4 regions of the Azospira sp. MPR-LB4 genome follow, and region 1 is predicted to be linked to each of the others. Evidence: riboswitches for the same ligand, from Rfam matches in the RefSeq annotation. Region 1 holds a riboswitch; each other region holds the start of a gene.

Region 1 (7,216 bases):
TAGAGATAGGGCATCAGCACGAATTCCGGATAGCCGCCCCAGTTGCCGTAGGCCGTCACGGTGCGCTGGTCGCCGCCGAAGCGGTTGGCCATCAGGGCCAGGCTGAGGCCGCTGGGAGCGTGGGCCAGGGTGCCCTTGAGGCCCGCCAGGCCGTAGCTGGCATTGAGGCCGTGGCGGGCCAGGTAGTCGCGGAAGGCACCCACCTCCGACACCCGGTAGGCCTGGCCGTCGATGAGGGCGGTAAAGCCCCGGCCCAGGGGCTGCTTGAAGCGGCCGTCGGCATAGACGGTCTGCAGGGTGTCGCGGCCGTAGTAGTGCCACAGCTGCAGCTTGTGCTCCGCCTCGTAGGCCACCCCCGTCATCCACACGCCCCGGTGGCCGACCACGGTGGAGGGGTCCAGGGTCTCGCCGTTGCGCGCATCCGGCCGGCCCCGGCCGTCCACCAGCAGGGAGGTGTAGGTCTGCTGGGACATGCTGCGGAAATCGGAAAAGCTCACCAGGCCGTCCAGGCCCGACATCTGGCCGACGTAGCCCAGGGTCAGGGTAGTGCCGGGCAGCTCCCGGCTGCTCAGCACGTAGGCGTCGAACAGGTTGGGGATGATGCGGTATTCGTAGCTGTTGATGAGGGGCGACTGGATTTCCTGGCGCCCCAGGGTCAGGCGGCTGCGGCCCCGGCTGTAGATGAGCTGGGCCTCGCCCCACAGGGAATAGGGGCGCTTGTCCAGGCCGAACATGTAGGCGTCGGTCTGGCGCGGATTGTCCCGGGCCAAGCCCAGGTCCTGGGTGGTGTACCAGGCGGCCCGCAGGCGCCAGCCCCGGTAGTCGCCGCTCTCCAGGCCCAGCTTGCCGCCGAAGCCGGCGGTGTTCTGGTTCGGCCGGCCGCCCTTCTTGTCGTCGAAGACGTGCATGGCCTTGCCGTAGCCGAAGAAGGTGGTGCCCGCCAGGGCCTCCGCCCCATCGTCCCCGGCCCGGCCCTGGACCGAGGCGCCCAGGAGGCAGGCCAGGACCAGCAGGCGAAGGCAGCGCCCCACGCCCGCGCCTATTGCCATTCCACCCGGTTGCGGCCCAGGTCCTTGGCCCGGTACAGGGCGGCATCGGCCCGGGCCACGATGTCCTTGGCCTGGTCGTCGGGGCGGTAGGTGGCGACCCCGAAGCTGGCGGTCTTCTGCCGCACCACCGGAAACTCGTTGAGCTCGAACACCCGGCGCAGGTCCTCGGCCAGCACCCGGGCCCCCGCCTCGTCCGTGTGGGGGCAGACCACCATGAATTCCTCGCCGCCCCAGCGGCCTGCCAGGTCCGTCTCCCGGGTGTGACGCTGCAGCAGCCGGGCCACTTCCAGCAGCACCTGGTCCCCCGCCTGGTGGCCGTGGCAGTCGTTCACCAGCTTGAAGTGGTCCAGGTCCAGCAGGATCAGGCTGAAGGGCTGGCCGAAACGCTGGGAGCGCTGGATTTCGCTTTCCAGTACCTCGTCCAGCTTCATGCGGTTGAACAGGCCGGTCAGCTTGTCGGTGACGGAAAGTCGCTCCAGCTCCCGGTTGAGGGCGCTCAGCTTGCGGTTGGAGTAGATGACCACGGCCAGGACGAAGGCGGCCACGGCCAGGCTCTTCCACAGCAGGCTGTAGTCGGTGTGCTGCTCCACCTTGATGGCCACGTGCCGGTTGGCGATGGCCTCCCGCTCCTGGGGCGTCACGGTGCGCACGCCCTTGTCCAGGATGTCCCGCAGCAGGGGTTCGTCCTTGACCACGCCGATGCGCAGCTGGTTGGTGTAGGCGGGAATCTGGCCGGCGATCTTGAGGTTGAACAGGCCTTCCTTGCGGATGGCGTAGGCGGCGACGATGAGGGAGCGCACCGTCAGGTCGGCCTTGCGCTCGGAAACCAGGGAGACGGCCTCCGGCTCGCTGCCGGTGAGGATCACCCGCAGGTTGGGGAAGTCCTTGCGGATGCGCTCCTCCACCATGGTGCCCCGGGGCAGGGCCACGCTCTCGCCGCTGAGGCCGAGGAGGTCGCCGACGAAGGCGTGCTCCTCCCGGGTGACGATGATGTTGGGGTCGGTGAACACGGGAGCGGTGAAATTCAGCCAGCGGTCCCGTTCCGGACTCTGGTTGAGGAAGCTCATGAGCTGGCAGCGCCCGGCCTTGGCGGCGGCCAGGCTTTCGTCCCAGGTCCGCACCGACAGCAGCTCGATGCGCAGGCCGACCCGCTGGGCCACCAGCTGCACCAGGTCGGCGCCGATACCCTCGTGCCGCCCCTGCTCGTTGATGCGCTCGAAGGGCTCCCAGTCCGGATCGACGCACATCTTCACCGACTGCACCCTGTCCAGGTAGGCCTGCTCGGCAGCCGTGAAGACGATGGACGCCGGCTCGGAGGCGACGCCGGGCAGCGGACTCAGGGTAAGGCAGGCGGCGCACAGGGCCAGGGCTGTCTTGAGGGACATGGGGACTAGGCAGGTTGGAGGGATCGTCACTGCCGATGCCCGGGCAGCCTGGGTTGCGGAAGGCGCCATGCCGATCACGGCACGGGCTCCGGCCCATCTTGTTCTGTCGGCAGTATAACGGCCCGCCACCGCTGAATTGGCTCGACTATGTCACACCGCGGTGGGGGGCCGCTGCCCGGCCGGGCAGCCTGCCGCCTGCCGTTCCGGGCCGGAAACCGGGCGCCCGCCCCGACCGGGGCGGGCGATGGCCGGCGCCTAGGCCAGACGCCGCCCCAGGGGCTGGGGCACGGGCACCGGGCGGCCGTCGTAGCCCACCGCCACCATGGTGAGGCGGCCCCGGGTGCACAGGCGGCGCTGGCCGGTGAGCAGGGCCTCGGCGTGCAGCAGCACTTCCACCGTCATGGAACTGTTGCCGATGGCCACCACCCGGGCCGCCAGGTCGGCGATCTCCCCCTCCAGCACCGGCGCGTGGAAGTCGATGCGCTCGGAAGCGGCCATCACCACCGGCATGCGGGCCTGGCGGCTGGCCGCCACCATGGCCGCCTTGCCCAGCCAGGCCAGGGCCTGGCCGCCGAAGAGGCTGCCGTGGTGGTTGGTGTGGCCGGGAAAGACCATCTCCACCATGGCCGTCACCGGGCCGATGCCGGGCAGCTGGGCGAAGCTCTCGTCGTCCTCCTGCAGCGGCGCCCCTGGACCGTCCACCGCCACCAGGGTGAAGTGGGCGGTGGCGCTGGTCTCCCGCAGCCCGGTGGCCAGGTCCTCCGCCGCCAGGGCCACCTCCACCTGCACCGAGCGCCGACCCCGCTGCACCACCCGGCCGGACAGTTCCACCAGGCGCCCCTGGGGAATGGGCTTACGGAAGTCGATGCGGCCGCTGCTGGCGGTGACCATGGGCCGGCGGGTCTCCCGGGTGGCCACCAGGAAAGCCAGCTTGTCCATCATGGCCATGGCGGAACCGCCGAAGAGGGTGCCGTGATGGTTCACCTGTTCGGGGAAGACCACGTCCACCATGAGGGTGGCCTGCTGCTGCCGCGGCGAAGTGGACGAAGTGGGGGCGGGATTGGCTTCTACGGGCTGGGCGGCCGTCCCCACGACGGCGCCGATTTCCATTGCTTCCATGCGCATGCGCAACTCCTTGGATAAAGCGGAGCGGGAGCATCGGAGAAGGGCGAACACCCCGGGCCGCGGCAAAGCGGCTCGGAGCGGCAGGCAGCCGAGAGCGGACAACGATGACAGTCAGGGAATGCGCGCATTTACCTTCCTCAGGGGACACCCCGCCCCAATTAGGATTGATATGAAGTAATGCCGCGGCAGGTCTCCTGACTTGCGGGTCGTCACGTTGCGCCAGCCTTCCCGGCAGTATCGCCAGTGGCAAAGAGTGGAGCGCAACGCTCGCCGCCTACAGTTGCGGGGGCAGTTCCGGACTGGAGTCGGGGCGTCGCCGCCCTGTCTCGCACCGGATTCCCTTTTCATCCCCTGGAGGGGGGAACCGAAGCGGGGCCAGTCTAACCCGCCCCGACCGATTCGCCAAACGCCGCGCCTGGCGCGGCGGATTGCCCAGCCCGGGGGGAGTGGGCTATCATCCGCCCCGATTCAGGTGCCGTGCCTCGCGCTCTGCGGGGACGGTGAAACGGGAAGCCGGTGACTCCAGGGACCACCCAGGACAGTCCGGCGCAGCCCCCGCTGCTGTAAGCCAGACGACGCTGCCTCACGCCACTGTGGTTCATCACGGGAAGGCCGGCAGGGAAGGATGAAGGCAAGCCAGAAGACCGGCCTGACATCACAAGTTGCACCATTCCCCGGGGTGACGGGAACGGTTCTGGTGATTTGCCGCCTCCTCGCTGTTCCATCCGCCGCGGCCCTTTATCCGACCTGCCACAACTCCCCCGCCTGGTGCGCCACCGTCATGCTCGCCGAGGGAGAGACTCATGCACATCATGGAAGGCTTCCTGCCCATCGAACACGCCGTGGGCTGGAGCGTCGCCGCCGCCCCCTTCGTCGCCTGGGGCATCCGTTCCGTGAACCGCCGCATCCGCGAAAATCCCGAGCAGCGCATGCTGCTGGGAGTGGCCGCCGCCTTCACCTTCGTCCTCTCGGCCCTGAAGCTGCCCTCGGTCACCGGCAGCTGTTCCCACCCCACCGGCACCGGCCTGGGCGCCGTGCTCTTCGGCCCTGCCGCCATGGCTCCCATCGGCGCCGTGGTGCTGCTGTTCCAGGCCCTGCTGCTGGCCCACGGCGGCCTCACCACCCTGGGCGCCAACATCTTCTCCATGGCCGTGGTGGGACCCTTCGCCGCCTACGGCATCTTCGCCCTGGCCCGCCGCCTCAAGGCCTCCCTGGCGGTGAGCGTGTTCCTCGCCGCCAGCCTGGCGGACCTGCTCACCTACGTCACCACCTCGGTGCAACTGGCCTGGGCCTTCCCCGATCCGGTGGGCGGCTTTGGCGCCTCCTTCCTCAAGTTCGCCGGCATCTTCGCCCTCACCCAGATTCCCCTGGCCATCAGCGAGGGCCTGCTCACCGTGGTCATCTGCAACGCCCTGGCCCGCTTCAACCCGCAGGAACTGCAGGACCTGGGCGTGGCCCCGGCGCCGGAGGTGCGGGCATGAAGCGCCACCAGAACCTGCTGCTGCTCATCGCCGTGGTGCTGCTGGCGGCCCTGCCCCTGTGGCTGGTGGAACGGCCGGTCGGGCCGGACGGCCAGCCGGCGGAAATCTTCGGCGGCGCCGACAGCGAGGCCCAGGCCCTCATCACCCGCATCGCCCCGGACTACCAGCCCTGGTTCCAGCCCCTGCTGGAGCCGGCCAGCGGCGAGATCGCCTCCCTCCTTTTCGCCCTGCAGGCGGCCCTCGGCGCCGGCTTCATCGGCTATTACCTGGGCTGCGCCCGCACCCGGGAAAAGCTGCGCCGGGAACAACGACGCGGTGAAGCGGCAGCCCGGCGCGAAGACAAGGACCAGGAAGGGCCGGCGTGCTGATCGAGCAGTCGGCCTACGCCAACCGCTGGCGCGGCGTGGCGCCCCAGGCCAAGGGCCTCTTCGCCCTGGGCGGGGTGACGGCCGCCTTCGTCGCCGCCGCCACCCCGGCCGCCGGGCTCGGCGTGGCCGCCCTGCTGGCGGCCGTGACCATCGGCGGCGCCCGGGTATCGCCCCTGCTCTATCTGCGGGTGGCGGCCCCGGCCCTCTTCTTCCTCGCCATCAGCGCCCTCTCCCTGGCCGTCTCCGTGGATGGGGGCGGCCTGCAGGCCACCGCCGCCGGCACCCACCAGGCCGCCGTGGTGGCGACCCGCTCCCTGGGCGCCCTGGCGGCCCTGCTGTTCCTGGTGCTGACCACGCCCCTGAGCGACCTCATCGCCCTGCTGCGCCGCCTGCGCACCCCCGAGGTGCTGCTGGACATCATGGTGCTGTGCTACCGCACCCTGTTCGTCTTCGCCGCCGCCCTGCAGGACATGCGCGCCGCCCAGGCCGCCCGCCTCGGCCACCTGGACCGCAGCCGCCTGCTGCGCAGCCTGGGGCAGATGGCCGCCCACCTCACCCTGCAGGTGTGGCAGCGTTCCCACGCCCTGCACCTGGCGGCCCTGGCCCGCAACAACGACGGTCCCCTGCGCTTCCTCGGCAGCCGCCACCCCCACGCCCGGCGCGATGCCGGCCTGGCCGGCGTGGCCGCCCTGGCCCTGGTGCTGCTCGCCTGGAGCGGCCGGTGAGCGTGCCCCTGCTGCAGCTGGAGGACGTGCACTACCGCTACCCGGACGGCAGCGCGGGCCTGGCCGGCTGTTCCCTGGGCGTTTCCCGGGGCAGCCGCAACGCCCTCATCGGCGCCAACGGCTCGGGCAAGACCACCCTCTTCCAGCACTGCAACGGCCTGCTGCGCCCCGCCGCCGGCCGGGTGCACTACGCCGGCACCCCGGTGGACTACGGCCGGGCCGGCCTGCGCGCCCTGCGCAGCAAGGTGGGCCTGGTCTTCCAGAATCCGGACCGGCAGCTTTTCTCCGCCAGCGTGCGGGAGGACGTCTCCTTCGGCCCCCTCAACCTGGGCCTGGACGAGGCCACCGTCGCCGCCCGGGTGGAAGCCGCCCTGCAGGCCGTGGGCATGGACGACCTGGCCCACAAGCCGGTGCAGAACCTCAGCTTCGGCCAGAAGAAGCGGGTCTGCATCGCCGGCGTGCTGGCCATGGAGCCGGAGCTCTTGGTGCTGGACGAACCCATGGCCGGCCTCGACCAGGCCATGCAGGAGGAACTGCTGGCGGTGCTGGACGGCCTGCACCGCCGGGGCATGACCATCCTCCTGGCCACCCACGACATCCACTTCGCCTACCGCTGGGCCGACCGCATCCACCTCATGGCCGCCGGCCGCTGCTGCGCCAGCTTCGACGCCCCGGCCCTGGCCGGGCACGAGGCCGAGCTGGCCGCCATCGGCCTGCGCCTGCCCTCGGTGATCGGCCTGGAACGGCAGCTGCGGCAGCGCGGCCTGCTCCGCGGCGACACCCCCATCCACAGCTGCAGCGCCCTCCTGGCCCAGCTGCAACAAGAAGACTGCTGAGAAGGAACATGCCATGACCCCAGCCACCCTCGGCAAGATCTGGTTCGTCGGCGCCGGCCCCGGCGACCCGGACCTCATCACCGTCAAGGGCCGCCGCCTGCTGGAACAGGCCGGCGCCATCCTCTTCGCCGGCTCCCTGGTGGACCAGGCGGCCACCCTCTACGCCCCGCCGGGCTGCGAGATCCGGGACTCCAAGGACATGACCCTGGAGGAAATGACCTACTGGCTGCTCCAGGCCAGCCGCCGC
Region 2 (7,216 bases), 1.0 Mb from region 1:
CATGCTCTCGGCAGGCCGCTGGCGGAAGGTCTCGGCAGTGAGGGCCGGCCCCAGGCCGCCCTTGAGGGTCAGGCCGTGGCAGGAACCGCAATCCTGACGAACCATATGCACCAATTCTTGGGCGCGGGGAGCGGGAACTGCCACTTCCGTGGCACTAACGGCAAGGGGCAGCAAGGCCGCGGTCAGGCCAAGGCCGCTCAGGCAAATGCAGGGGAAAGAAATGGCGGGCTTCATGGGCACCCATCTTGCCGCCCGGCCCACCAGGACACTTTGATAAGCATCAGCTTTCGATGCAGAAAGACCGTGGGGGTTGTAGGGGGAAATACAGACAGAGGCTGTTGTCGGCCACAAGCAGAGGTTGGGTTGCCCTAACACTGACGTTGCCCTGTGTGGTTGTCCACCATATGGATGTTGTTATACTGACGGGGAATATTCCAAATGACATAAATTGGCGTGCTTAGGGCGCGTGGCCATGATGCCTTCCTACGAAGACTGGATATCCCATTGCTTTGCCCGCCCAGTCTCTGACCCGGCTTGGTACTTCGACGTTGATTCTCCGTCGTGGGAGGCGCCGTCTTCAACCTCACTCCAGTTTATGACTCGCTTGTTCACATCGTCGGCGCATGTCTGTGAGCAGTTCACCGACGCACAACTGGACCAAGGCTTCTGGTACTTGGTGAGCCCATCGGGTAGTGATCACATGTTTGCCTTGCTTGATGAGTCACTTCCAGAGGCCAATCGCCTAACATGTCTTCGCGCAATGAATTCACTTTTCCAGGACCTCTTCGCAGCTCGCTGCACAGATGTGGCGTCAAGCAGAAGGCAATCCGGTGAAGGCCTCTCGCCCCTTAACTCCATTTGCCATATGTGGTGGGAGGTCATACCAATTCATGGCAAGCCAGCGGACTCAACTCGGCGAACCCTTGACGCCACTGTTCTTGAGGTACTTCAGTCGCAACTAGAGATTTCCTCAATCGCGTGTCAAGAGAGTGCTCTTCACGGTCTTGGGCACTGGGCGCACTACTACCCAGAGCGAGTTGAAGAGATCGTTGCCCAATTTCTTGAAAGCCAAAACGATAACGCAACGCTTCGCGCATATGCGACTGCGGCGGCAAAAGGAAACGTTCAATGAGCCGCCTCCCTAATCCCTTCGCTAAGGGGACCTGTCTGCGGCAGGCCCCTTACATCGAACGGTAGAGCGCTTATGTCGTCACGCCGCGTAATCGTCTTAGTGATTTTCTGTTCCATCGTTGCATTCTGCAGTGGCCTGGGGCTTGGTTTTTTTCAAGGCCTTTGGGCGTACAACGTTCTAGATTCCACTCCCCGTGCAGCTCTGGCCGTTGCAAACCTGCATGCGTTAGAAAAAGGCAATGAGAAACCAGTCAAGTTGCTTCTTGAAAGCCAGGTAGATTCTGCTCTTGGCTTCTATCCCTACATGCAAGAGCAATGGTGGTATGGGCTGTTTGAATCAGGCTGGTTGCTTGTCGATCCAAATGATTACCCAAACTATATCGAAAGAGCCGCGACCTATCGGAAGACGCATGTTTCACCACTTCGCGGGTGTGCAAGTACGCCGGCGGGAGAGCCGCTGACTGAAGCGCATAAGCAAATGTATGTCGAAATTAAAGAGCATCAAGACCGAGAGGATGCAACCGTGGCGAAGTATGCAAAGTAAGCGCCCTAACCCTTCCACCAAGAGGGACCGCCCACAAGCTGCGTTTTGGGTTCCCTTCGCGGCTTCGCCGCTACGGCGGCCTCTCAGGTCAAACGTTCCTGATCGTTCGCTTCTATAAGCCACCTACTTCCGCTTTTTGGGTCGATAGCCGACCTTCAGCACCGGCGCCCGCCTCTTCCTGAAGCGGGCGCTTAATTTTCTCAGCGGAAAAACTCCTCCAGCCGTTCAAACACCGCATGATCCGCCCCGTGGCGGCGGACCGTGCGCACGTCCTCCAGCTTCTCCACCTGCTTCACCATCTGCTCCAGGCGCCGGTCTTCCAGGACCAGTAGCCAGATGCGGCTGATGCTGCCGTCGCCTACGGGCAGGCAGAGGATGCCTTCCACGTTGTAAGCGCGGCGGGAGAAGAGGCCCACCACGTGGGACATGACTCCGGCGTGGTTATTCACTTCCAGTTCCAGCACGGTGCGCTGGGGGCGGGCCAGGGCGGCGTTTTCTTTTTTGCTGACGGCGTTCATCTCAGCCTCCAATCATGTCGGTGTTGGCGGCGCCGGGGGGCACCATGGGATAGACCTTCTCGTTCATGTCGATGAAGGCGTGGATGAGGCAGGGGCCGGGCCGTTGCAGGGCCTGGCGCAGGGCGGCCCGGGGATCGGCGGCGGTGTCCAGGTCCAGGGTGTCGATGCCGAAGCCTTCGGCGATCTTGAGGAAGTCGGGCTGGCCGGCGAATTTGGAGGCGAAATAGCGCTTGCCGTAGAACAGCTCCTGCTGCTGGTACACCAGGCCCAGGGCGTCGTTGTTCATGAGCACGATCTTCAGGTTGGCGCCGGCTTCGGCAATAGTGGCCAGTTCCTGGATGTTCATCAGGATGCTGCCGTCGCCGGTAAAGCAGACCACGGTGCGCTCGGGCTCGGCCAGGGCGGCACCGAGGGCGGCGGGAACGCCGAAGCCCATGGTCCCCAGGCCGCCGGAGGTGAGCCACTGGCGCGGCCGGCGCAGGGGGTAGGCCTGGGCCACCCACATCTGGTGCTGGCCCACGTCGGTGGCAATGGCGGCGGAATCGTCCAGACAGTCGGCCACGGCCTGGATCAGGCCGTAGTGGCTGCGCGGGTCTTCCAGGTTGGGCCGCTGCAGGCGGAAGCGGGAGCGCAGGTCGCCCATGTGGGTGAGCCAGCGCTTGCGCAGGTGGGCCTCCACCAGGGGCGAAAGTTTTTCCAGTACCTCGCCCACGTCGCCGGCGATGCCCACGTGGGCGTTCTTGATCTTGTCCAGTTCGGAGGGGTCGATGTCGATGTGGATGATCTGGGCCTTGGGGCAGAAGGCCGCCACCTTGCCGGTGGCCCGGTCGTCGAAGCGGGCGCCGACGGCGATGAGCAGGTCGCACTCTTCCAGCAGCAGGTTGGTGTAGCGGGCGCCGTGCATACCCAGCATGTGGATGGAGAGGGGATGGTCCACCGGCATGGCGCCCAGGGCCATGAGGGTCATGGTGGTGGGAAGCGACGCCTTCTCTGCCAGAGCCACGGCGGCCTCGGCGGCGCCGGAATGGACGACGCCGCCGCCCAGATAAAGGATGGGCCGCTCGGCGGCGTTGATCATGGCGGCGGCCTTTTCGATGGCCGCCATGTCCGGCGCCGGCAGGGCCTGGCGGCCGCCGGGGGCGGGCCACTGGCTGACCTCGATGGCCTGGGCCTGGACGTCCTTGGGGATATCCACCAGCACCGGGCCGGGGCGGCCGGAGGCGGCCAGGGTGAAGGCCCGGGGAATCACCTCCAGCAGCTCTTCTGCGGAGTTCACCAGGAAGTTGTGCTTGGTGATGGGGATGGAAAGGCCGTAGGTATCCACCTCCTGGAAGGCGTCGGTGCCGATCATGCTGCGGGGCACCTGGCCGGTGATGGCCACCAGGGGAATGGAATCCAGCTTGGCATCGGCGATGGCGGTCAGCAGATTGGTGGCACCGGGGCCGGAGGAAGCGAGGCAGACAGCGGGCTGGCCGCTGGCCCGGGCCATGCCCTGGGCGATGAAGCCGGCGCCCTGCTCATGGCGGGCCAGCACGTGGCGGATTTTTTCCGAGGCCGAGAGGGCGTCGTAGAAGGGCAGGATGGCGCCGCCGGGAATGCCGGAGACGGTGGTGACGCCCTGGCGTTCCAGCAGGCGGACGACGATCTGGGCGCCGGTAAGGGTTTCCGGCGCCGGGGCGGCATCCGTCTGGCGGGCGGCTTGGGGGGCTGGGGCATTCATGGCTGGGCTTCTCCTTGCGTGATCCGGTTTGGCTTGCCGGTCGGAGGGCCCAAAAACAAAACCCCCGCCGGGCTGTCGCGCCGGCGGGGGTTTTGTGGAATTCGGTTGGTTTCTTTACCGGACTTCGCTCATCCCAGCGGCGCACGCGCGTACTACTACGACTACGCGTACTACAGCGCCTACTACGCCAATGACGGACGCGCCCGCGCCGGCCCGGGAGGGCAGCGTGTTGCAGCGGTCGAAGTCGGCGAAGTTGTACATGGAGCTGATAAAGGATTCGCGGTTGAAGGCGGAAAAAAATTTGCCGGTAAAAAAAGTTTTTGCCACTGCTCCGGCAAAAACGATCCGACGATTATGCAGAAATTCCGGCGGGGCATGCAACAGGAAATTCACAGTTTCTGTGGATAAGTCTGTGGGCCGTTCCGGGACAGTCGGTGAAAAGCCACAGTATTACTGGGGATTAAACACTCTGCCCGTTTTCTGGGCAAAATGCTCCCGGCTGTGGAAAAGACCCTGTCGCCAAATACACTATATGTAGTTGTCTATTACTCTCGTACTACTACCTGTAGTGTCCAACCCCTTGCCCTCCGCTTGAGGGCTGGGGTAAAGTCTCCTCCGCGACGGTTCCCCGATTTCGGGACAAATGGGAATCCGGTGCGGCGATCAAGGAAGTCGGGATCAGACGGATTCCCCGCGAATCCGCAGCGAACTTTCCGCCCATGCCGGAGCTGCCCCCGCAACTGTAAACGGCGAGTTCGATGTCCACGCGTGCCACTGGGAGGCAGTTCCACCGGGAAGGCGGGCATCGGGCCAGGACCCGTGAGCCAGGAAACCTGCCGTCGCCAATTTTTCAGTCTGACCAGGGGCGGGGTGCCCCCCGGTGGATCGGGATTGTCCGCTGTCGGCCGCCATGGGCGTGCCCGCCGGCGCCTCGGCAGTCCCGCCGCCCTGGGCCCCCGTTCCGTTGATAACGGGAGTTCCACGATGCAAGCCGGCCTCTTCGCCACCCACCAAGCGTCATCCCACCTGCCCTCCGACAATCTGGACGACAGCCTGCCCAACGCCGCCGATCTGGCCGGCCGGGCCCAGTCCTTCGAGGTCATCCGCCGCAACGGTTCGGTAATGCCTTTCAATGCGGAAAAAATCTCCGTCGCCATGAACAAGGCCTTCCTGGCCGTGCACGGCAGCCAGGGCGCCGCCTCGGCCCGCCTGCGGGACCTGGTCTCCCGCCTCACCGCCATCGTCGTCCAAGCCCTCACCCGGCGCCTGCCCGGCGGCGGCACGGTGCATATCGAAGACATCCAGGACCAGGTGGAACTGGCCCTGATGCGTTCCGGCGAGCACGACGTGGCCCGGGCCTACGTGCTGTACCGGGAAAAGCGGGCCGCCGAACGGGCTGCCCAGGCGGCGGCCGCCCCCGCTGCCGCCGGCCCCCTGCTGCACGTGGTGGACGGCGACCGCCGCTTCCCCCTGGACCGGGCCGCCCTGCTGCAGCAATGCCGGGAAGCCTGCCAGGGCCTGGCCGACGTGGCTGCCGAAACGGTGCTGGAGCAGGCCCTGCACAACCTCTACGACGGCGTGCCCCTGGCCGCCGTGCGCCAGTCCCTGGTGCTGGCCGCCCGCACCCTGATCGAGCGGGAACCGGGCTACAGCAAGGTGGCTGCCCGCCTGCTGCTGAGCAGCGTGCGCGTCGAAGTGCTGGGGGAGGAAGCCAGCCAGGAGGCCATGGCCGCCCGCTACGCCGAAGCCTTCCCCGGCCTCATCCGCACCGGCGTGGACGCCGAGCTGCTGGATGCCCGCCTCAAGGACTACGACCTGGAACGCCTGGCCGCCGCCCTCAAGGCCGAGCGGGACCTGCAGTTCGACTACCTGGGCCTGCAGACCCTCTACGACCGCTACTTCCTGCACGTGGACGAGCGCCGCATCGAGCTGCCCCAGACCTTCTTCATGCGCGTGGCCATGGGCCTGGCCCTCAACGAGATCGACCGGGAAGCCCGGGCCATCGAGTTCTACAACCTGCTCTCCTCCTTCGACTTCATGAGCAGCACGCCGACCCTGTTCAACAGCGGCACCCGGCATTCCCAGCTCTCTTCCTGCTACCTCACCACCGTCTCCGACGACCTGGAAGGAATCTACCAGTCCATCAAGGAAAACGCCCTGCTGCAGAAATACGCCGGCGGCCTGGGCAACGACTGGACCCCGGTGCGCTCCCTGGGGGCCCGCATCAAGGGCACCAACGGCAAGAGCCAGGGCGTCATCCCCTTCCTCAAGGTGGTGAATGACACGGCCGTGGCCGTGAACCAGGGCGGCAAGCGCAAGGGCGCCGTCTGCGCCTATCTGGAATCCTGGCATCTGGACATCGAGGAATTCCTCGAGCTGCGCAAGAACACCGGCGACGAACGCCGCCGCACCCACGACATGAACACCGCCAACTGGATTCCCGACCTGTTCATGCAGCGGGTCATCAACGGCGGCGAGTGGACCCTCTTCTCCCCCAGCGACGTGCCCGACCTGCACGACAAGTTCGGCAAGGAATTTGAAGTCGCCTACAACGCCTACGAGGCCAAGGCCGACCGGGGCGAGATCCGTCTGTTCAAGCGCATTCCCGCCGTGCAGCTGTGGCGCAAGATGCTGACCATGCTGTTCGAGACCGGCCACCCCTGGATCACCTTCAAGGATGCCTGCAACCTGCGCTCGCCCCAGCAGCACGTGGGCGTGGTGCATAGCTCCAACCTGTGCACCGAGATCACCCTCAACACCTCCGATTCCGAGACCGCCGTGTGCAACCTGGGCTCGGTGAACCTGCCGGCCCACCTGATCCTGGTGGACGGCCAGCTGGTGCTGGACCAGGCCAAGCTGCAACGTACCATCCGCACCGCCATGCGCCTCCTGGACAACGTGGTGGACATCAACTTCTACGCCACCCCCAAGGCGCGCAACGCCAACGTGCGGCACCGCCCGGTGGGCCTGGGCATCATGGGCTTCTCCGATTGCCTGCACCGGCTGGGCCTGCCCTACGCCTCCGAAGCCGCCGTGGAATTCGCCGACCGCTCCATGGAAGCCGTCTGCTACCACGCCTACTGGGCCTCCACCGACCTGGCCGAGGAACGGGGCCGCTACTCCAGCTTCAAGGGCAGCCTGTGGGACAAGGGCATCCTGCCCATCGACTCCCTGCAGCTGCTGGAAGACGCCCGGGGCGGCTATGTGGAAGTGGACCGCAGCACCACCCTGGACTGGGACGCCCTGCGCGAGCGCATCGCCCAGGTCGGCATGCGCAACTCCAACTGCGTCGCCATTGCGCCC
Region 3 (7,216 bases), 1.4 Mb from region 1:
TCTCCCAGGACCCCCTGCTGCAGCAGACCCTGCACACCGACGGCTATGTGGAGACCTTCCGCGCCAGCGACCTGCGCCCCGGTCTGGAGCGGGCCCTCATCTACTCCCAGCGCATCGACGACGGCGACAGCGGCGAGCCCCTGGGGGTGCTGTGCCTGTGCTTCCGCTTTGCCGACGAGACGGAGAGCATCTTCCGCAACCTGCGTCGCCGGGAGGACCGTTCGGTGATGCTGCTGCTGGACGCCCAGGGCACGGTGATCGCCTCCAGCGATGCCGACCACGTGCCCCTGGGCCGCCGCCTGGAGCAGGTGCGGGATGCGGATTACCGCATCGTAGATTGGGGCGGCCGCGAATACCTGGCCAGGACCTGCCCCACCCGGGGCTACCAGGGCTACGTCGGGCCCGGCTGGGTGGGCCATGTCATGGTGCCGGTCAGCTCCGCCTTCCGAGCCGGCCTGGGCCAGGCCGCCGAGAGCCTGCCGGCGGAGGTGCTGGAGGGCGTGCTGGCCCACGCCGACACCTTCTGCCCGGCCCTGGCCGACATCGCCCGGGGAGCCGAGGGCATCAACCTCTCCCTGCGCCGGGTGGTGTGGAACGGCCAGATCATGGCCGCCGACAAGCGGGGCGACCTGCTCAAGCTCAAATCCGTGCTGCAGCAGATTTCCGAGACCGGCGACCGCACCAGCGACCTCTTCGCCCGCTCCATCGCCGACCTCTACCAGACCGCCATCTCCTCCAGCCTGCAGGACGTGCAGTTCATCTCCCGCCTGATGATCGACATCATGGACCGCAACCTCTACGAGCGGGCCAACGACTGCCGCTGGTGGGCCCTCACCTCGGCCCTGCGCCGCAGCATGGCCGCCGGCCGTCCCGGCGAGGCGGAGGCCCAGGCCATGGCCGGCATCCTGGAATACATCAACAGCCTGTACACCGTCTATTCCCGGCTCTTCGTGTACGACCTTTCCGGCACCATCGTCGCCGCTTCCAACCTGCACGGCGACAGCCTCAACCTGGTGGGCAAGAAGGTGGATGCGGGCTGGGTCCAGTCCGTCTTCTACCTGCCCAGCACCCAGCATTACTGCGTCTCCCCCTTCGAGAAGAGCTGGCTCTACGGCGGCCGCCCCACCTACGTCTACAACGCCGCCATCCGCCATCCCGACGATCCGGCCAAGGTGGTGGGGGGCATCGGCATCGTCTTCGACGCAGCGCCCCAGTTCGCCGCCATGCTGGCCGATTCCCTGCCGCCCCAGGCCGGGGCCTTCGCCGTCTTCGCCGAGCGCAGCGGCCGCATCATCGCCTCCTCCGACGAACGCTTTCCGGCGGAAAGCCTGCTGGAGGTAGACAAGAGCCTCTTCGCCGCCGCCAACGGCGAGGGCCGCTCCCGGGTGGTGCAGCTGGCCGGGCGCACCTGGATCGTCGGCAGCACCGCCTCCTTCGGCTACCGGGAATTCAAGAACAGCGGCGATTACAGCAACGACGTGGTGGCCCTGGTGTTCGTCCCCGTGGGCGATGGCAGTGCCGCCGCAGCCCCCCGGGAGCGGCGCCCAGCGGTGCTGGAAGGCAGCTACGGCGACCTGCACGCCCGGGGCGGGCAGAGCGTGGAGCTGGCCACCTTCGTCGTCGGCGACAAGGTGTATGGCCTGCCGGCGGCCGAAGTGCTGGAGGCGGTGGACCCGGCCCGGCTTTCCCCCATGAGCGGCTCCCGCCGCTATCTTTGCGGCGTCATCAGCTTCCAGAGCGGTGGCGGCGACAGCGGCACCCTGGTGCCGGTGGTGGATATGCGCTTCCTCCTCAACTACCCGGCCAAGGAGGTGGACAACCACAGCCAGATCGTCGTGGTGCGGGTGCGGGACGGCCTCATGGGGCTGCTGGTGGACGATCTCTATGCCGTGCCCGAATTCGACGCCGAGCGCCTGGAGCCGATCCCGGAGATGATCCGCCAGGACGCCGGCTACGTGCAGGCCATCATCAAGCCGCGCCAGCCGGACAGGGAAAAAATCCTCCAGGTGCTGGACCCGGAGCGCATCTGCGGCGCTGCCCAGAGAAAGCCGGAGTCCGCCGCGGGCGGCGAGGTCCCGCGCCCGGCGGCGCCCCTGCGGGCCATCGGCGGGCCCGGAGGCGGACGCTGAAGGGGAAGGGCAAGGGGGCAGGGAAAGGAGGCAAGCGCAGGGCTGCCGGGCAAAAATCCGACCTCGGACAGAGGCGCTTTACCTGGATCAAATCCGGCTGCCGTCGGCCTTGACCCTCCCCGGGCCGGCGGCCAGAATCCGCCCCCATTCGGCTTCCGCTTTCGGAACACGGTGCAACTCCGTGGCGGGCCCGCCGCTGTAATCGGGGACGGTCGTTCCACGGCGTGGTGCAGTTTTTCCACGCCACCCACTGCCGCAGCAAATGCGGCGGGAAGGGGGAGCCCAGTAGCAGGACCGGTCGATCCGTAAGCCAGAAGACGGGCGGAAGTCGTGGAGTTCCAGGCAAAGGGCTCCGGCGGCATGTTTCTTTCGAGACAGGCCGCCGGAGCCCTTTTGCTTTTTTTTCATACCTTCGCGGGAGGACCCCATGAAAACCACCACTCAAGTTACCAGCCAAGCCACCACTGCCCAGCAGGCTGCCACCCAGCCCACCCAGGCCGCCGCTCCGGCCCCGGTCATCGCCAGCCGCAAGTCCTGCAACCCGGACGGCATCGGCCTCTCCCACTACGTCCTGATGGACCGGAAGGCGGCCAAGTGAACGGTCCGGCTCCCCACCTGCGCCGGCTGCAGCCCTACGACATCGGCCATGAGCGCTACGTGGCCCTGCTGCACCCGGAAACCGCCTTCTGGTCCCTGGTGGACAAGGACCGGGTGGAGACGGAATTGTGCGGCAGCGAGCTGGCCGAGCGCTTCCAGGCCCAGGCGGCGAAGTTCGCCCAGGAAATCCACGCCCTCCGCTTCGAGCTGAAGCCCTCCGGCGTCTATGTGAACCCGACGGAACGCTGCAACCTGGACTGCACCTACTGCTACATCCCCGACACCCTGCGCCGCCACGGCAGCGATATGCCGGCGGAACGGCTGCTGGGGGCCCTGCAGCGGCTGAAGGAATACTTCGCCACGGTGATGGACGGCGGCGAGGGGGCGCGCAAGCCCCGCCTCATCTTCCACGGCGCCGAACCCCTGATGAACCGGGAGGCCCTGTTCGCCGCCATCGACCTGTTCCAGGACGACTTCGCCTTCGGCGTGCAGACCAACGGCACCCTGCTCACCGATGCCGCCGCCGACTTCCTCATGCAGCGCAACGTCAGCATCGGCCTTTCCCTGGACGGTCCCACCGCCCCCATCACCAACGCCACCCGCCACACCTGGGCCGGCCAGGGGGTGCACCAGCACGTGCTGCGGGCCATGGAGCGGCTCCAGGGCTACGGCTCCTGGAGCGTCATCACCACCTGCACCACGGAAAACCTGGCCCACCTGACGGACATGGTGGAGCTGTTCCACCGCCACCAGGTGCCCACCTGCATGTTGAATGCGGTGCGCTGCACCCTTTCCGGCGCCCGGGGGGTCAAGCCGGCGGACGGGGATTTCGCCCGGGCCTTCATCGCCGCCCTGGAGCGGACCCACGAGCTTTACCGGGAGACCGGGCGCAAGCTGGTGGTGGCCAACTTCGCCAACATCCTGCTGGCCATCCTGGCTCCCACGGCGCGGCGCCTGATGTGCGACATCTCTCCCTGCGGCGGCGGCCGGGCCTTCTTCGCCCTGGCGGCGGACGGCGGCCTCTTTCCCTGCAGCGAGTTCATCGGCCTGCCGGCCTTCGAGGGCGGCAACCTGTTCACCGACGGCGTGGCGGCCGCCCTGGAGTCGCCGGCCTTCAAAGAAGTCACCGGGCGGGACGTGGACAAGTTCGAGCCCTGCGCTTCCTGCCCCATCCGCCACTTCTGCGGCAGTCCCTGCCCGGCGGAGGCCAACGAGATGAACGGCGGCATGGAGAAGACCGGCGCCTTCTGCCAGTTCTACGAGGAGCAGGTGCGCTACGCCCTGCGCCTGATCGCCGACGGCAAGTCCGACGACTTCCTCTGGGACGGCTGGGACCAAGGCACGGAGACGGTTTTCAGCGCCTGCTGAGGCCCGTTCGAGGCCCGTTTGCCCCCGGTCGGCGGCCCCGCCCCGACCGGGGTACTTACCTTCCGGGCGCCAAGGTCGGATAATGGCGCCATGAATGCCGCCACTTCCTCCCCTTCCCTCTACGCGCCGCCCCGCCTTTCCGCCCGCTGGTTTCCCGTGTGGCAACGCAATTTCCTGGTCTGGCGCAAGCTGGCCCTGCCTTCCATCCTGGGCAACCTGGCCGACCCCCTGATCTACATGCTGGGCCTGGGCTACGGCCTGGGCAGCATGCTGCCGGAGGTGGCCGGCACCTCCTACGTGGCCTTCCTGGCCGCCGGCACGGTGTGCGCCAGCACCATGAACGCAGCCACCTTCGAAGCCCTCTATTCGGCCTTCTCCCGCATGCACGTGCAGAAGACCTGGGAGGCCATGCTCAACGCCCCCCTGGAACTGGAGGACGTGATGCTGGGCGAGCTGATCTGGGCCGCCACCAAGAGCCTCCTTTCCGGCTGCGCCATCCTCACGGTGATCTTCGTCCTCGGCCTCTCCCATTCGCCCCTGGCCCTGGGAGTGCTGCCGGTGATCCTGCTCACCGGCCTGGCCTTCGCCGCCCTGGGCCTGATCGTCAATGCCCTGGCACCCTCCTACGATTTCTTCATGTACTACTTCACCCTCTTCATCACCCCCACCATGCTGCTTTCCGGCGTCTTCTTCCCCCGGGAACAGCTGCCGGTCCTGGTCCAGGGGCTGACCGAGGCGCTGCCCCTGACCCACGCCGTGCAACTGGTGCGGCCCCTGCTGCAGGGCCAGGTGCCGGCCAATGCCCTGCTGCACGTGGCGGTGCTGCTGGCCATCACTGCCGTCGCCTTCCTCGTCGCCCTGGTGCTGACCCGGCGCCGCCTGCTGCGCTGAGATGGCGACAGGCGCAGGCAGATCAAAACGCGAAACGCCGCTCTCGGCTAAGATGGCCCCATGACCACCTCCAAAAAAGCCAACCCGGTACTGCTGGTGCAGACCAATTGCCCGGACGGCGAAACCGCCGCCCGCCTCGCCGCCGCCCTGGTGGATGCCCGTCTGGCGGCCTGCGCCAACGTGCTGGCGCCCTGCGCCTCCATCTACCGCTGGCAGGGAAAGGTGGAGATGGCCACCGAGACGCCCCTGCAGCTGAAGACCGCCGCCGATCGCTTCCCCGAACTGCGGGCCCGCCTGCTGGAACTGCATCCCTACGACGTGCCGGAGATCGTTGCCTGGCCCGTGGCCGAAGGGCTGCCCGATTACCTCAACTGGGTCGTGACCGAGACCCGCCCCGAGTGACGCCGTGATTGCTTCCCTGATTTTCCCGTTGTGGCGCTGGCTGCTGCCGTGCCTGATCCTGCTGGGCCTGGCCCTGCCCGTGGCCGCCCAGGAATTCCTCGATCCCCTGGTGGCCTTCAAGCCCGAAGCCCGGGCCCTGGACGACAAGACCGTGGAGGTGCGCTACAGCATCGCCAAGGGCTATTACCTGTACCGGGACAAGTTCAGGTTCGCCGCCGAGGGCGCCACCCTGGGCACCCCCGTGTTCCCCGCCGGCAAGCAGAAGCATGATGACAACTTCGGCGACGTGGAGGTCTATTACAAGAGCGTGGCCATCCGCCTGCCGCTGAGCGCCAACCAGTCCGGCCCCATCACCCTCAAGGTGACGGCTCAGGGCTGCGCCGATGCCGGGGTCTGCTACCCGCCCCAGGAACAAAAGCTCAGCGTCACCCTGCCGGCCCCGGGCAGCGCCCCGGCCGCGGTGCCCGACGCCGCCGGCGACGAGAGCGGCCATATCGCCGGCCTGCTGCAGAACGCCGGCTTCTGGCTGGCCGTCTCCACCTTCTTCGGCTTCGGCCTGCTGCTGGCCCTGACCCCCTGCGTTTTCCCCATGATCCCCATCCTCTCCGGCATCATCGTCGGCCAGGGGCACCACGTTTCCCGCAGCAAGAGCTTCCTCCTCTCCCTGGCCTACGTGCTGGGCATGGCGGTGACCTACGCCGCCCTGGGGGTGGTCGCCGGCCTCACCGGCACCCTGCTCTCCGCCGCCCTGCAGAATCCCTGGGTGCTGGGCGCCTTCGCCGCCGTCTTCGTGGTGCTGTCCTTCTCCATGTTCGGCTTCTACGAGCTGCAGTTGCCCAGCTTCCTGCAGAGCAAGCTGTCGGAAGAGGCCAGCCACCTGCACGGCGGCCACCTGGCGGCGGTGTTCGCCATGGGGGCCCTGTCGGCGGTGATCGTCGGCCCCTGCGTCGCCGCCCCCCTGGCCGGGGCCCTGCTCTACATCGGCCAGAGCGGCGATGCGGTGCTGGGCGGCGCCGCCCTTTTCGCCATGGCCCTGGGCATGGGCGTGCCCCTGCTGCTGGTGGGCCTCTCCGCCACCACCCTGCTGCCCCGGTCCGGACCCTGGATGGAAGCGGTGAAGAAGGCCTTCGGCGTCATCCTCCTCGGCACCGCCCTGTGGCTGGTGTCGCCGGTGCTGCCGGCGGCCCTGGTGATGGCCGGCTGGGCCCTGCTGCTGATCGTGCCGGCCGTCTTCATGCACGCCCTGGACCCCCTGCCGGCCACGGCCAAGGGCTGGCAGCGCTTCTGGAAGGGCATCGGCATCGTCATGCTGCTGGCCGGCGCCGCCCTGGTGGTGGGCCTGGCGGCCGGCTCCCGGGACCCCCTGCAGCCCCTCAAGGGCGTGGTGGCGGCCAATGCGGCGGCGGGCGGCGGGGCCGAGGCTCCCGCCCTGCCCTTCGTCCGGGTAAAATCCGTGGCCGACCTGGAAGCCCGGGTCAAGGCGGCGGGCAAGCCGGTGATGCTGGATTTCTATGCGGACTGGTGCGTCTCCTGCAAGGAAATGGAGCGCTTCACCTTCGCCGACCCCAAGGTCCGGGCCAAGCTGGCCGGCTTCACCCTGCTGCAGGCCGACGTCACCGCCAACAGCGAGGACGACAAGGCCCTGCTGCAGCGCTTCAAGCTGTTCGGTCCGCCCGGCATCATCTTCTTCGATGCCGCCGGCCAGGAAATCGCCGGCCTGCGGGTGGTGGGTTTCCAGGAGGCCACCCCGTTCCTCCAGGTCCTGCAGCGGGTGGCCCCGGGCGCCTGATTGGTGAACCGGGTTGATCTTTTCGCCCGATATTTTTCGC
Region 4 (7,216 bases), 1.0 Mb from region 1:
TGCGAGGCCTGCCAATGAGCCAACTGCGTTTCGACGACTGGGACGACGCACCCGCCGCCACCCAGCCCGCCCCGGCTGCAACGCCCGCCCGGCAAGCATCTCCAGCCCCCCTGCCCGCCCAGGCAGGAACGGCGGCGCCCCTGGCCGGCACTACCCCGGCAGCCGCGCCCCGCCTGCCTGCCGGCGGCATCTCCCTGGCCCCCATCAACCCGGAAGACAAGCGGGTGGTGAACGGCAAGGCCGACATCAACCAGCTGGCGCCCTTCAAGTACCCCTGGGCCTGGGAGTTCTTCCTCAACGCCAACCGCAACCACTGGACGCCCCTGGAAATCTCCATGGCCCAGGACGTGCACGACTACAACCACAAGCTGACGCCGGCCGAGCGCCACGTCTTCGAGAACGTGCTGTCCTACCTCACCACCTCCGACATCCTGGCCATGCGCAACATCGGCCTGGCGGTGATGGAGAAGATGAGCGCGCCGGAGCTGCAGATCTACCAGGCCCGCCAGGTCTATGAAGAGGCCCTGCACACCTGGACCTACCAGCACTGCATCGAAAGCCTGGGGCTGGACCAGAAGGAAATCTACAACCGCTACCGGGTGGTGCCGGAAATCCACGGCAAGATCGCCCTGGCCAACCGCCGCCTAGAGCGGGTGATGCGTTCCGACTTCGACCTGACGGACCGGGATAACCTGCACGAATTCGCCCTCTCCTACCTCTTCTTCGCCGGCATCTTCGAAGGCTGCTGGTTCTACAACGGCTTCACCCCCATCTTCGCCCTGCAGCGCCGGGGCCTGATGAAGGGAACCGCCGAGCAGCTGCAGTACATCATGCGCGACGAGGTGCTGCACTGCGCCTTCGGCATCCGGGTGGTACGCCAGCTCCTGCAGGAAGAGAACCTGACCCTGGACCCGGTCCAGGTCAAGGCCCTGTGGGAAGAGGCGGAAGCCGCCGAATCGGCCTACGCCGGTTACATCCTGCGGGAGCCCATCCTGGGCTACAACGCCGACCTGCACCGGGACCAGTTCCGCTTCATCGCCAACCGCCGCGCCCGCCAGCTGGGCCTGGCCGAGCCCTTCCCCGGCGCCGAGAACGTGCTGCCCTGGCTCGACGAACAGGCCAATATGCGCAAGGAAAAGAACTTCTTCGAAACCCGCGTCACCGAGTACCAGACCGGCGGCGCCCTGGCCTGGGACTGAGCCGGGCGGCAGCCAGCGGCGTCGTGTCCTGGACACTGCCCCGACCCCTGGCGGAGATGGGGTAGCTCAGGACACAGACTTTTGTCATAGATGGGATTGGGGGTATGATCGCGCTCCTGATCGCCTGCAGTTGCGATCCCGGCTCCCCAGGGAGCCATTAGCAGTCAAAGGTGTCCGGCGGCAGCAGCCGCCGGGTGAAACGGGAACGAAGTAACGGCCATCACGGCCCCAAGCTTCGGCTGCCCCCGCAACGGTAAGCCAGTGCGGATGTTCCACGGCCCTCCTCCCCGGAGCGCCAGCCACTGAGCCAGCCCGTCGCCCCCTCACCGGGGTCGGCGACTGGCTTGGGAAGGCGGAACATCAAGACTGGCGAGCCCGGAGACCGGCCTTTGATTTTTGCGTGCCCGCCGTCCATGGAGGACGGTGCTGGCACGAACCTGCCACCGACCGCGGGGTTGCGGACGGAGCGGAGCATGAATCGAAGCGCCGGCCTTTCCCTCTGAGCCGAGTTTCTGCCGCCTGCCCTCGGGCCGGCGGTCGCGCCTCATCTTTTATGCCCCCGTTTCCCGAAGCCCGGTCGGTAGCCATCGACTGGAGTCAGACAGCAACATGGGGAGCATCAACAACCAACAACCGCGGCGCCTCCTGGCCGCCGCCATCGCCGCCCTCTTTTCCCAGGCCGCCCTGGCCGCCGGAGAGCAGGGCGAGACGGAACTGGGCAGCGTGGTGGTGACCGCCTCGCGCATCGAGCAGACCACCCTGGAGGCCCCGGCCGCCGTCACCGTCGTCACGGCCGACAAGCTGGACGCCTCGGGCGCCATGCGCATCGGCGACGCCCTTACCGCCAAGGTGCCCAGCTTCTACATACGTAACGGCCTGGGCACCAGCACCCGCATCAACACCGCCCCCATCGTCTCCTTCCGCGGCCTCTCCGACGGCCGGGTGAAGATGATGGTGGACGGCATGAGTCTCTCCGACGGCAACGCCGGCGGCCTGGCCAGCCTGATGGGCATTCCCATGGGCGAGGTGGAGCAGATCGAGGTGGTGCCCGGCTCCGCCTCGGCCCTCTACGGCAGCGACGCCATGGGCGGCGTGGTCAATGTCATCACCAAGGTGCCCACCAAGCAGGAAACCCGGGTCAAGGTCAGCCGGGGCTTCGGCGACGGCGAGCGCAACGCGGTGGAAGCCAGCTACCGCAACAAGTGGGACAACGGCCTGGCCGCCACCCTGGGCTTCGGCTACGAGGACATGGCCGGTTTCGCCGGCAGCGACCTGGTGGTGCTGCCGGTGGGCACCACCGGCACCGGCGCCAACGCGGTCCAGGGCGGCCGGGCCACCACCACGGTGGATGGCAAGAAGGCCTATGTGGTGGGGGACCAGGGCGCCATTTCCTCCCACGCCAACAACCTGCATGCCAAGGTCTATTACAGCCTGGATGCCCAGTCCCGCTTCTTCGCCGGCTTCAACCGCAGCGAAAGCAGCATCGGCTTCGAGCGCTTCAACAACTACCTGAGCAAGAACGGCGCCCCCCTCGCCCTGCCCGCCAGCAACGTCTCCATCAACGGCGACAAGCTGGGCAGCATCAAGGAATCGAGCTTCTGGAATTCCAGCAATCCCAACTACCGCCAGGAGACCCGCTATTTCGCCGGTTTCGACGGCAAGCTGGGCAATGGCTACGACCTCAAGGCCAATGTGGGCTACTTCGACCGGGAGGCCTTCTACGTCGGCTCCGGCACCGGCGCCACCTTCGACAGCGGCCCGGGCACCCGCACCAGCACTCCCAACACCACCCTGGATGCCTCGGCCCAGCTGGGTTTTGCCGCGGGCAGCAACCAGTACCTGATCGTCGGTCTCTCCTCCAGCCGCAGCCACCTGCGGCGCAAGGTGTACCAGCTCACCAGCTGGCGCGATCCCGACAGCACCACCGGCGCCCTCAACGAACAGTCCGACGGGGAAAGCACCACCAATTCCCTGTTCCTGCAGGACCAGATCTTCGTCGGCGACGACCTCACCCTCTACCTGGGCGGCCGCCACGACCGCTGGAGCAGCCGGGGCAACATGCAGAAATACGTCGGTACGCCCCGAAGCAATCTGGACATCCCGGAGCGCTCCGAATCCGCCTTCTCCCCCAAGGTGGCGGCGGTCTACCGCCTGACGCCGGGCACCAGCCTGCGCAGCTCCTTGGGCAAGGCTTTCCGCGCCCCCTCCAACTATGAGATGTATGCCACGCCCAGCATCAGCAGCCGCCGCCTACTGGTGGCCGATCCCGATCTAAAGCCGGAAACCTCCACCTCCTGGGACCTGGGCGTCGAGACGGCCCTGGCCGGCCAGGGCTCGGCCAAAGCCACCTATTACCGCACCCGGCTGCAGGACATGATCTACCGCAAGCTCAGCCCTTACAGCGGCAGCCTGGCCGACGTGGACTTCTTCGCCGTGGCCACAAATGCCGGCGAAGCCAAGGTAGAAGGGATAGAACTGGCGGCGGAAATGCCCCTCACCTCCTGGCTGCGGGCCTCCGCCAGCTACACCTGGACCGACAGCCAGATCACCCGGGACGAAAGCGGCACCGGCCTGCAGGGCAAGCGCCTGCGCTATGTGCCGAAGAACACCGCCTACTTCGCCCTGGACGCCCAGTGGCAACAGTGGCGCGCCTACCTCTCCGCCGCCTACACCGGCGAGCAGTTCAGCAAGGAAGACAACAGCGACGTCATCAAGAACGTCTACGGCGGCGTCAGCAAGTACTGGCTGGCCAACCTCAAGCTGAGCTACCAGTTCGACAGGAATTTCAAGGTCAGCGCCGGCATCAACAACCTCTTCGACAAGACCTACTACGAGTACTACCAGATGCCCGGCCGCAATGCCTTCATCGAGCTGAGCGCCTCGTTCTGACCCTGGGAGCCATCATGGAAATCGTTACCCTCATCGAGCAACTGCTCTACCAAGTCTCCACCGCCCTCTACCTGCCGGTGATCGGCGGCTGCGCCCTGCTGGTGGCCTACGTGCCCCTGCAACTGGGCATCACCCTGTTCGACGCCTGGCAGCGGCGCCGCGGCCATCTGCCGGAGGTGGAAAGCTTCAAGCTGCGCCTGGGCCAGCTGCGGCACCGCCTGAAGGGCTATCCGCGCCGCCTGGAAATCGAGGTGGAACGGCTGCTGCAGGCCGAGGAACTGGAACTGTCGCGGCGCCTCGACCGCATCCGCTTCGTCATCAAGGTGGGGCCGGCCCTGGGCCTCATGGGCACCCTCATCCCCATGGGCATTTCCCTGGCCGCCCTGGCCGAAGGCAACATCCCCAAGATGGCCGGCAGCATGGTCACCGCCTTCACCGCCACCGTGGCCGGCCTGGGCGCCGGGGTCCTCGCCTATCTGCTGGCCCTCTCCCGGGAACGCTGGGTGCGTGCCGACGTGCGCGAAATGGCCCACGCCGCCGAACTGGCCCTGGCGGAAAGCGGCCAGCCCCTCCCCCATCACCTGCAGACGGAGGCCGACGATGCGGTTGCTGCAGCGGCGTAGGCGCTTCTCCCTGGATGGCGAGGCCCTGGAAGACCCCATCGCCGGGGTCGCCAACCTCTTCGACGCCAGCATCGTCTTCATCGTCTCCATGATGATCGCCCTGTTCATGGCCTACAACATGATGGACCTGCTGGACCCCAGCTCCGAAGTGACCATGGTGAAGAAAAACGCTAACGGCGAGATGGAGATCATCACCAAGAAGGGCAACGAGATCAAAGCCGCCAAGGTCACCGACCAGAAACTCTCGGGCCGGGGCGAGCGCCTCGGCACCGCCTACAAGCTGCCCGACGGGAGGATCGTCTATGTACCGGCCGACTGAGGGCAGGCGCCCGATCCTGTTCCACCTCCGGCACCTCTTCCTGGGCCTGGCCCTGCTGCTCCTGGGCCTGGCCGCCCAGGCCCGGCCCCTGTCATTGGTGCTGTTCCCCGGCGACCCGGCCACCCTGACGGCGGTCAATGCGGTACAGCAGCTGCAGCGGGAGCCGGCCTTGAAGCAGGTGCGCTTCCACATCGCCTCCTCCTCCCAGCCCAGCCCGGCGGACCTGGAAGCCCTGGCCAAAGCCGACCTGGCCCTGATCTACAACATGGGCCGGGACCTGGCGAAGCAGATTGCCCCCGCCGTGGCCGAAATCAACCGGCGCGGCGCCAAGGCCTACGCCGTCGGCTCGCCCTTCGAGGAAGGGGAACGGGATGCGGGCCTGAGCCGCAACGAGGAACTGCGGGCCTACGCCCAGGCCGGCGGCGTGGACAACTACGCTGCCATGCTGCGCCTGGCCCTGGCCCGGGAATTCGGCCTGCCCCTGGCGGCCCCGCCGCCCCGCCCCTTCCCCGCCGTGGCCCTGTGGAATCCCCGCAGCGGCCAGCTCTTTAGCCGTTTCGAGGACTACGCGGCGGACTACCTGCGGCAGCGCCCCGGCGCCGCCGAGCGGGTCTGGGTGGGCATCGTCTTCAACCGGGTCACGGCCCAGGCCGGCCGCTCGGCCCTGCTCGAAGCCATGGTGGAAAGCCTGGAGCGGCGGGGCTTCAACGTCGCCCCGGCCTTCGGTTTCCCTTCCGAGAATGCCGTCAAACAGTACTTCATCGACCCCAGGGGCAAGGCCCGGGTGGCGGCCCTGGTGGGCCTGGCCCTGAAGATGGGCAACGTACCGGAGAAGACCATCCCAGTCATGCAGGCCCTGGACGTGCCCGTGGTCAATGCCCTCTCCCTCTTCAACCAGAGCCGCCAGGAATGGGAGGATTCGCCCATGGGCCTGAGCCTCAACGAGCGGGCCTGGCAGATCGCCGGAGCCGAATTCGCCGGCGCCGTGGCTCCCACCGTGGTGGCTTCCAAGGAGCGTCTGACCGATCCCCGCACCGGCCTGGAATACGTGGTGGAGGCCCCCATCCCCGAGCGCATCGAGCGCCTGGCGGACCGGGTGAAGAAATGGGTGGAGCTGCGCTACGAGCTAAACACCAACAAGCGGGTGGCGGTGATCTACTACAACTATCCGCCGGGCAAGGAGAACATCGGCGCCTCCTATCTCAACGTGCTGCCCCGCTCCCTGTGGCAGATTCTCTCCCGCCTGGAGCAGGCCGGCTACAACGCCCAGGGCCGCCCGGCCACGGAAGAAGCCCTGTTCGACGCCCTGCGGGAACACGGCACCAACATCGGCAACTGGGCTCCCGGTGCCCTGGAAAAAATGGTGCGCAGCGGCCACGCCATGCTGCTGCCGGTGAGCGACTACCGCAAATGGTTCGACCGCCAGCCGGAAAAGCTGCGCCGCGCCATGGTCCAGGCCTGGGGCGAGCCGGAAAACTCCAGGGTGATGCTGTGGAAGGACGGCAAGGGCAAGCCCCACTTCGTCTTCCCCGCCCAGCGCTACGGCAATCTGGTCTTCGCGCCCCAGCCTTCCCGGGGCTGGGAGGGCGATATCAAGAAGATGTACCACGACGTGGCCCTGCCGCCCCACCACCAGTACCTGGCCTTCTACCTGTGGCTGCAGAAGGGCTACCAGGCCCATGCCATGGTGCATGTGGGCACCCACGCCACCCATGAATGGCTTTCCGGCAAGGAGGTGGGCTTCACCGCCGCCGATCCGGGGGAGGCCATGGTGGGCGACGTGCCCCAGCTCTACCCCTACATCGTGGACGACATCGGCGAGGCCCTGCAGGCCAAGCGGCGCGGCATGGCCACCATCATCTCCCACATGACGCCTCCCTTCGACAAGGCCAGCCTCAACCTGGAACTGGTCAAGCTGCGGGGCCTCATCGACGACTACGTGGTGGCAGCCCAGAAGAGCGAATCCGCCGCCGCAGCCGCTCTCGGCGAGATCAACACCCTGGGCCGCAAACTGGGCGTGCTCAAGGACATCGGCAAGGACACCCTGGCCAACGGCGAGGAGGTGGAGAAACTGGAGCACTACCTAAAGGAGGTGAGCGAACACCAGGCCCCCTACGGCCTGCACACCTTCGGCATCGCTCCGCCCAGGGAGATGCAGCGCAGCACCGCCGAGGCCATCCTGGCCC

What was found. A riboswitch is a leader RNA that binds a small molecule or an ion and turns the genes downstream of it on or off. The one in region 1 is predicted to bind cobalamin.
Region 2: another riboswitch for cobalamin. It lies ahead of AC3QLZ_RS16495 (ribonucleoside-diphosphate reductase subunit alpha); the one in region 1 lies ahead of AC3QLZ_RS03765 (energy-coupling factor ABC transporter permease).
Region 3: another riboswitch for cobalamin. It lies ahead of cbpA (modified peptide precursor CbpA); the one in region 1 lies ahead of AC3QLZ_RS03765 (energy-coupling factor ABC transporter permease).
Region 4: another riboswitch for cobalamin. It lies ahead of AC3QLZ_RS16485 (TonB-dependent receptor plug domain-containing protein); the one in region 1 lies ahead of AC3QLZ_RS03765 (energy-coupling factor ABC transporter permease).

Annotation. Positions count from the first base shown of each region.
Region 1 covers NZ_CM179521.1:829,799-837,014, forward strand. Annotated here, with positions in the region: gene AC3QLZ_RS03750 (OprD family outer membrane porin) at 1-1,031, opposite strand, end outside; gene AC3QLZ_RS03755 (diguanylate cyclase) at 1,040-2,434, opposite strand; gene AC3QLZ_RS03760 (acyl-CoA thioesterase) at 2,690-3,559, opposite strand; cobalamin riboswitch at 3,727-3,943, opposite strand; cobalamin riboswitch at 4,013-4,226, shown strand; gene AC3QLZ_RS03765 (energy-coupling factor ABC transporter permease) at 4,363-5,040, shown strand; gene AC3QLZ_RS03770 (energy-coupling factor ABC transporter substrate-binding protein) at 5,037-5,408, shown strand; gene cbiQ (cobalt ECF transporter T component CbiQ) at 5,402-6,133, shown strand; gene AC3QLZ_RS03780 (energy-coupling factor ABC transporter ATP-binding protein) at 6,130-6,969, shown strand; gene cobM (precorrin-4 C(11)-methyltransferase) at 6,983-7,216, shown strand, end outside.
Region 2 covers NZ_CM179521.1:3,530,345-3,537,560, reverse strand. Annotated here, with positions in the region: gene AC3QLZ_RS16520 (c-type cytochrome) at 1-234, opposite strand, end outside; gene AC3QLZ_RS16515 (hypothetical protein) at 1,205-1,675, shown strand; gene ilvN (acetolactate synthase small subunit) at 1,876-2,193, opposite strand; gene ilvB (acetolactate synthase large subunit) at 2,195-3,913, opposite strand; gene AC3QLZ_RS16500 (hypothetical protein) at 4,019-4,321, shown strand; cobalamin riboswitch at 4,518-4,768, shown strand; gene AC3QLZ_RS16495 (ribonucleoside-diphosphate reductase subunit alpha) at 4,898-7,216, shown strand, end outside.
Region 3 covers NZ_CM179521.1:2,207,463-2,214,678, reverse strand. Annotated here, with positions in the region: gene AC3QLZ_RS10495 (chemotaxis protein CheW) at 1-2,129, shown strand, start outside; cobalamin riboswitch at 2,269-2,469, shown strand; gene cbpA (modified peptide precursor CbpA) at 2,557-2,727, shown strand; gene cbpB (peptide-modifying radical SAM enzyme CbpB) at 2,724-4,094, shown strand; gene AC3QLZ_RS10480 (ABC transporter permease) at 4,185-4,985, shown strand; gene cutA (divalent-cation tolerance protein CutA) at 5,046-5,387, shown strand; gene AC3QLZ_RS10470 (protein-disulfide reductase DsbD) at 5,392-7,176, shown strand.
Region 4 covers NZ_CM179521.1:3,522,619-3,529,834, reverse strand. Annotated here, with positions in the region: gene AC3QLZ_RS16495 (ribonucleoside-diphosphate reductase subunit alpha) at 1-18, shown strand, start outside; gene AC3QLZ_RS16490 (ribonucleotide-diphosphate reductase subunit beta) at 15-1,199, shown strand; cobalamin riboswitch at 1,351-1,604, shown strand; gene AC3QLZ_RS16485 (TonB-dependent receptor plug domain-containing protein) at 1,809-4,088, shown strand; gene AC3QLZ_RS16480 (MotA/TolQ/ExbB proton channel family protein) at 4,103-4,711, shown strand; gene AC3QLZ_RS16475 (DUF2149 domain-containing protein) at 4,689-5,030, shown strand; gene AC3QLZ_RS16470 (cobaltochelatase subunit CobN) at 5,014-7,216, shown strand, end outside.